Regions from separate parts of the Azospirillum brasilense genome, predicted to be linked through region 3. Evidence: riboswitches for the same ligand, from Rfam matches in the RefSeq annotation. Region 3 holds a riboswitch; each other region holds the start of a gene.
What was found. Region 3 has a riboswitch for thiamine pyrophosphate ahead of D3869_RS12510 (ABC transporter substrate-binding protein). Riboswitches for the same ligand answer to the same signal wherever they lie in the genome.
Positions count from the first base shown of each region.

Region 1: linked by a shared signal. The riboswitch ahead of D3869_RS19885 (long-chain fatty acid--CoA ligase) and the one ahead of D3869_RS12510 (ABC transporter substrate-binding protein) in region 3 are both predicted to bind thiamine pyrophosphate.
Region 2: linked by a shared signal. The riboswitch ahead of thiO (glycine oxidase ThiO) and the one ahead of D3869_RS12510 (ABC transporter substrate-binding protein) in region 3 are both predicted to bind thiamine pyrophosphate.

Region 1 is NZ_CP032346.1:1,290,264-1,292,522, forward strand. Features, by position in the region: gene D3869_RS19880 (DUF5672 family protein) at 1-879, opposite strand, end outside; TPP riboswitch at 1,221-1,349, shown strand; gene D3869_RS19885 (long-chain fatty acid--CoA ligase) at 1,426-2,259, shown strand, end outside.
Region 2 is NZ_CP032348.1:312,174-314,432, reverse strand. Features, by position in the region: gene thiO (glycine oxidase ThiO) at 1-1,043, opposite strand, end outside; TPP riboswitch at 1,035-1,138, opposite strand; gene mgtE (magnesium transporter) at 1,185-2,259, opposite strand, start outside.
Region 3 is NZ_CP032345.1:2,626,455-2,628,713, forward strand. Features, by position in the region: gene D3869_RS12500 (DMT family transporter) at 1-355, shown strand, start outside; gene D3869_RS12505 (STAS domain-containing protein) at 360-737, opposite strand; TPP riboswitch at 899-996, shown strand; gene D3869_RS12510 (ABC transporter substrate-binding protein) at 1,066-2,220, shown strand; gene D3869_RS12515 (branched-chain amino acid ABC transporter permease) at 2,228-2,259, shown strand, end outside.

The DNA.
Region 1 (2,259 bases), on a different replicon from region 3:
GCGGCGCTGCGGCGCGGCCACCGCCGGCCAGCGCGATCCCGGCGCCGCCGTCGTCTGCACGGCGTCGGCCAGGGCCAGCGCATAATCCCGCGCGGCACCGGCCGTCCATTCGGTGATCTGGGAGCGCAGGAACGTCTCGTCCCGCCGCGCCACCAGCTTGCGGACCATGGAGGCGAAGGGCGCCTTGCGTCCGGACAGCGCGAGGCTGGTCATCAGGTCCGTGTACTCCCGCCTGTCGAGGAGCGGGCCGTCCATGACCTCGATCCGCTCCTCCAGCGCGCGGTCGCCCAGCACCTTGCCGAAGTTGAACAGGCCGTGGAAGCCGAAGGCCGGCCCCGGCACCGGCGTCCGCTCGAAGGCGAAGCGGTCGGCCACGGCCTCCGGGGCGAAGCGGATGCCGGCCTTCTCCAGCGCCGGGCGCTCGGTCCGGCAGATGACGTGGTCCTCGGGAATGCCGGCCTCGAAGGGTAGGTCGCGCAGCCGGTCGAGCAGGGCGGCGGAGCGCAGGGAGAAGCCGCCGTTCCCCACCGTCATACCGTCGTCGTACCAGCCCCAGCGGGCGCCGATGTAGTCGAAGGCGCGGAACTCCTCCGTCCAGGCCTGCGGATCGGCGATGAAGCCGTCCCACTGCGCGACCAGGACATGGCCCGTCGTCACCAGCCGGCGCAGGCGGACGTTGATCGTGTCCGAATAATCGTCGATGTCGTTGATCGGGGCGATGCGGTGGAAATCGACGCCGGGGATCTTCGGGTCGCGGTCGGAGAGCAGCAGGACGCTGGAGAAGCGGCAGGCGGCGATGCTGTCCCGGATGGCCATCTCGACCAGGGCGTGGTTCGCCGTGTCGGCGAACACCAGCGTGCAGTCCTCGATCCTCACCATGCCGTTCCCCGTTCTGCCGCCGGCGTCGGCCGCCCGCGGGCGCGGATCCTATCACGCCGGTTGTGGGGCTGCCACGGGCGGAGCGCCGGTCCTCCTTTGACGGGCGGGGGCGTCGCATTCGACGTCAAATCCCTCTCCCGTCCCGGGAGAGGGGGCCCGCGGAGCGGGCGGGTGAGGGTCATGCAAGGATCAAGGCGCTGATTCTCGGCGGTACCCTCACCCTTCCCACGCTTCGCGTGGGCCCCTTCCCTCTCCCGGGACGGGAGAGGGGCTCCAAAGGCAATGCCTCCGTTCGTTAGCCCGACCTCCTTGACGGGCGGGGGCCGGTCCCTTAGCTTGCGAAGTGTTCCCTGGGGGCCTCGCTAGGAGGCTGAGACTCCGCCGGTCCGGCGCTTTCATCCGGACAACGCGGTGACCCATCGAACCTGATCCGGGTCATACCGGCGTAGGGACGGGACTGAAGGGCGGCACGGCGTACCCCCATTCCATCCAGACACCGCTTGTCCCGGCAGCAGTTTGTTGGCGCTGCAAAAGGTGTGTGCGGACGTGACCGAAGCCCGACTTGTCGAAGAGCTGCTGGCCTTCATCGCCGCCGGAGAGGCGGACGAGGAGGCGTTCAACCGCATGGCGCTCGCCGTCTTCGCCCACCAGTTCGAGACCAACGCCCCCTACCGCCGCTTCGCCACCCAGCGGGCGCGCACCCTGCGCACGGTGAAGAGCTGGCGCGACGTGCCCGCCGTGCCGATCAGCGCCTTCAAGGACCTGACGCTGAGCGGACGCCCGCCGGAGGAATGCCCGCACGTCTTCATGACCAGCGGCACGACCAAGGGCGTGCGGGGAAAGAGCCACCACCCGACGCTGGCGGTCTACGACCGCTCCATGACCGTCAATTTCCGCCGCCGCTTCATGGGCGAGTTTGACCGGCTGCGCATGGGCATCCTGTTCCCGACCGAGCAGGCGATGCCCAACTCCTCGCTCGCCCATTATCTGGCGCTGGCCAGGAGCGCGTTCGGGACGGCGGAGAGCCGCTATTTCGTCTCCGACGCCGGGCTGGACGTGGACGGGGCCATCGCCGAGCTGTCCCGCGCCGAGGAAACCGGCGAACCCTATGCCCTGCTGGGGGCGAGCTTCAGCGTCGTGCATCTGATGGACGCGCTGGCCGAGCGGGGGCGGAGCTTCGCCCTGCCGGCGGGCAGCCGCATCCTCGACACCGGCGGCTTCAAGGGCCAGTCGCGCGAGATGGCGGCGGAGGAGTTCTACAGCCGCCTGTCCGCGACCTTCGGCGTGCCGCGCCGGCTGTGCATCAACATGTACGGCATGACCGAGCTGAGCACCCAGTTCTACGACGACGGCAACGAGGCCTGCCCGTCGGTGAAGTCC
Region 2 (2,259 bases), on a different replicon from region 3:
GTGGCGTAGACCAGCCCCTCCACCTCCGAGAGGCCGAGGATCGGGGCGTCGTCGCGGGTGCCCGGACGGAAGCCGGCCCACGCCTCCTCGATGGGCAGTTCGGCGATGCCCGGCAGGGCGCGCCATGCCCCCTCCAGCAGAGCGAACTGGCCCCCGGCGGTCAGGCGGTCGTCGAAACCGCGCTCCTCCGTCGTGGCGCCGACCAGCAGCCGTCCGTCCAGCCGCGGGATCAGGTAGGTGCCGGGGGTCCACACCACATGGCGCAGCAGCGGCAGCCGGGCGTCCATCCGCAAGCAGAGCATCTGCCCCTTCACCGGACGCACCGGCGGACGCACCGCCGGGGACAGCCCGTCGATCCAGCCCGACCACGCCCCGGCGGCCAGAACCACTTGATCGGCCTCGAAAAGCCGGTCCCCGACCTGGACGCCGACGGCCCGGCCGCCGCGGATCTCGATGCGGGACACCTCGGCGTACTCATGGACCACGGCGCCGGCGCGCAGGGCGGCGGCGTGCAGGGCAGCGGCAACCTTGCGATTGTCCACCTGATGGTCGCCGGCGCAGAACAACGCGCCGGCCACGCCGGGTTGGAGATAGGGCTCGCGCCGCCGCACCTCCGCCCCGCTCAGCCATTCCACCGGCAGGCCGAGCTTGGTCTGGAAGTCGTGCAGGAAGCGCACCTTGGCCGCGTCGTCGGCGTTCAGCGCGATGACCATCGTGCCTTCGGTGCGCAGGTCCACCGCCATGCCCGAGGCGGCCTCCAGCTCCGCCGCGAAGGCGGGCCACAGGTTCTGCGAGGCGCGGGTCAGCGGCAGAAGGCTCTCTTCGCCGGGTTCTGTCTCCACACAGGCGGCGAGCATCCCGCCCGCGGCGTGGCTGGCGCCCCGGCCGGCGGCGCCGCGGTCGAAGACCTCGACCCGGCAGCCGGCGGCGGCCAGTCTCCAGGCGATGGACAGGCCGATCACACCGGCGCCGACCACGGCGACGGAGGGCCCTCCAGAAACGGAAAGAGCGGAATCGGAGTGAAATGAGGGCGCGGATACCATGCGGCGGCTCCCTTCGCTGGCATTATCCAGACAGGTTCGATGGGTGTGATCTCAGCCGCGCGGGCTCATCCCGCACGGCACCCCAGCCAATGCCCGGATCATCCGGAAGAGGGCCGCCTTTGGCAAGCCCCTTTTCGTTGGTTACAACAACAAAAGCGACGCCAGCCCCAGGAAGGACAGGAACCCGATGACGTCGGTCATGGTGGTCAGGAAGACCGAACTCGCCACCGCCGGATCGACGCCCAGCCGGTCCAGCCCGATGGGAATCAGCACGCCGCACAGCCCGGCGACGAACAGGTTGATGACCATGGCGCAGCCGATCACGAGGCCGATCATCGGCTCGAACCACGTCGCGGCGATGGCCCCCACCAGCGTGGCGAAGACGGCGCCGTTGAGCAGCCCGACCAGCACCTCCTTCCCCACCACGCGGGGCGCGTTGGAGGACGACAGCTCGCGCGTCGCCAGGGCGCGCACCGCCACGGTCAGCGTCTGCGTCCCGGCGTTGCCGCCCATCGAGGCGGTGATCGGCATCAGCACCGCCAGCGCCACGATCTGCTCGATGGTCGCCTCGAACAGCGAGATGACGCCGGCCGCCGCGAAGGCGGTGAACAGGTTCAGCCCCAGCCAGGAAATGCGCGAGCGCGAGGTTTCCAATACCGAGCGGTAGATCGAGGTGTCGCCGACGCCGCCCAGCTTGCCGATGTCGTCCTCGGCCTCCTCGTCGATGATGTGGACCACGTCGTCGACGGTGATGACGCCGATCAGCCGCCCGCCGGCGTCCACCACCGGGGCGGAGACCAGGGCGTATTGGCGGAACAGATTCGCCACCTCCTCCTGGTCCATGGTGGCGGGGATGGTGTCGACCTCCTCCGTCACCAGATCGGCGATGCGCACCGACCGCTTCTGGCGCAGCAGGCGCGACAGCGGCACCGCCCCGACCACCCGGTGCATCGGATCGACGACGAAGATGTCGTAGAAGTCCTCCGGCAGCTCGTCGGTGGCGGCTCGGACATAGTCGATGGTCTTGCCCACCGTCCAGAACTGCGGCACCGCCACCAGATCGCGCTGCATCAGGCGGCCGGCGGTGTACTCGTCGTAGGTCAGGTTCTCCTGGACCAGCGCGCGGTCGGCGGCCGGCAGATTCTCCAGCACCTCGCGCCGGGTGTCCTCGTCCAGGTCCTCGATGACGTCGACGGCGTCGTCGGTGTCCAGCTCC
Region 3 (2,259 bases):
GTCGCGGACCGAGAGCAACACGGCCATCGTCGTCTATCTGCTGCTGACCACCACGGTGGTGAGCGGCGTTGCGGCGATCCCCGACTGGGTGCAACCGGGCGGCTTCGACCTTGGGCTGATGCTCCTGGTCGGCACGCTGGGCGGGGCGGCGCAGGTGCTGATGACCCAGGCCTTCCGTCTGGGCCGCGCCGCGGTGGTCGCACCCTTCGAGTACACGGGGATGATCTGGGCGACCCTGCTCGGCTTCCTGGTCTTCGGCGACGTGCCGACCCCCACCGTGCTGGCCGGGGCGGGGATCATCATCGCCAGCGGTCTCTACATCCTTTATCGGGAAACGCTGCGCCGCGGCGGCTGACGGGTCAGGCGGCGGCGGGAAGCGCCGAGCAATCATTTTGGGAGAGCGGCGGGCCGGTCAGCGCGATGATCCGGCTGCGCTCCAGCACCCGCCGGATTCGCGGCGGGTGATTCTCGAAGGCGATGGCGCCGCCGCGGTCGAGCACCGCGTTGCGGAGCGCCAGCAGAATGCCGATGCCGCAGGAATCGAGGACCTCCACCCGTCCCAGATCGACGCACAGGGTCAAGGCCCGCGCGTCGGCGACGCGGCGGAGCAGGGGCGTCAGGCCGGGCAGGGCGGCGTGGTCGACCCGCCCCGACAGGACGGCGCACAACCCGCAGCCGCCCCGCGCCGTGGCGAAGGGGTGCAGGGTGACGGTGCTGTGCGACGGGGTGGGCCGCATGCTTCGTGACGACTTTCCGGTTGGGACGACGGTCCGGCGCGGGCCGGGGGCGGCGGAAGGAACCACGGGAAGCGCGACTTTCCGGTGTCTGTTGCGTTGCAAAATTGTGAAAAGGCGCCGGGCCGCCGCTTGACAGCCGGGCGCCGGCCTCACACTGTGCACACGAACGGCTGGGGTGCCTGCCGCAAGGCGGGCTGAGACCACACCCATCGAACCTGATCTGGGTCATGCCAGCGAAGGGAGCCAAGCGTTCGAGGCTGTGCCGCCGCTATCCTCCCGGCCTCCTCGTCCTCGCGCGGTTCTTCGCCGGGCAGGAGGAGACACATCCATGCGGCGCTTCCTTTCCATCCTCTCGGCAACGGCTTTTTCGGCGGTCTTTTCGGCGTCGGTCCCCCACGGCGCGGCGCTGGCCGGTGAGGCCTCGGTCCCCGTGCTGGTGCCGCTGACCGGCTTCCTGTCGCTGGAGGGGACGAGCCAGCGCAACGGCGCCGTCCTGGCGCTGAAGGACGCGCCCGCGGGTGTGGCGGTGCGGTCGGAGGTGATCGACACCGGCACCTCGCCGGAGGCCGCCGTTACGGCGCTGGAGCGTGCGGCGGGCGGCAAGGTCACGGCGGTGGCGGCCAGCATGCTGGGCACGCAGATGCTGGCGATGCTGCCGCTGGCCCAGGACTACAAAATTCCGCTGGTCACCGTGTCGGGTACGGCAAGCATCACCGAGCAGGGCAACCCCTGGGTCTTCCGCTTCTTCCCCGGCGACGCGGTGACCAAGGAGGCCCACGCCCGCTACGTGGCGGAGGAGCTGGGGAAGAAGCGCCCGGCGGTGATCTACCAGACGACGGCCTACGGGCAGAGCGGCAAGGCCCATCTGGAGCAGGCCTTCAAGAAGCTCGGCGTCGAGCCGGTGTTCGAGGAGGGGGTGGACCCCGCCGCCAAGGATCTGCTGCCGGTCCTGACCAAGGCGCTGGCCGCCAAGCCCGACGTGCTGGTGCTGCATCTGCATTCCGGCCCGACCGCCCTGTTCATCCGGCAGGCGGCGGCCAACGGGGTGGCGGTGCCGATCGTCGCCGGCTCCGCCATGCACCAGCCGAGCACCGCGGCGCTTCTGGAGCCGGCCGAGCTGAAGGGCGTCTGCGCCGAGACGGCGGCCTCGCCGATCTCCGGCGGCAGCCCGGAGGTGGAGGCCTTCACCGCCGCCTACCGCGCCGCCTTCAACGCGGAGCCCGACGCCTTCGCGCTCGGCCAGTATGACGGCATCCGCATGGTGCTGGGGGCGGTGCAGGGCGGTGCGGACAGCGCGGATGCGGTGCGCAAGGTCCTGTCCGCCGGGACCCACCAGGGCCTCGCCATGACCTACAAGTCGGACGGCAAGGGCAACATGGCGCATTCCGCGGTGATCGTCTGCTACGACGGCGCCTCGCGCGTGCCGGCGATCGCCAAGCGCTACGACAATGTGACCGGTGTGGTGACCGGGATGGTGAAGTGAGCCAGCCTTGATCACCCTGCAGCTTCTCGTCAACGGCCT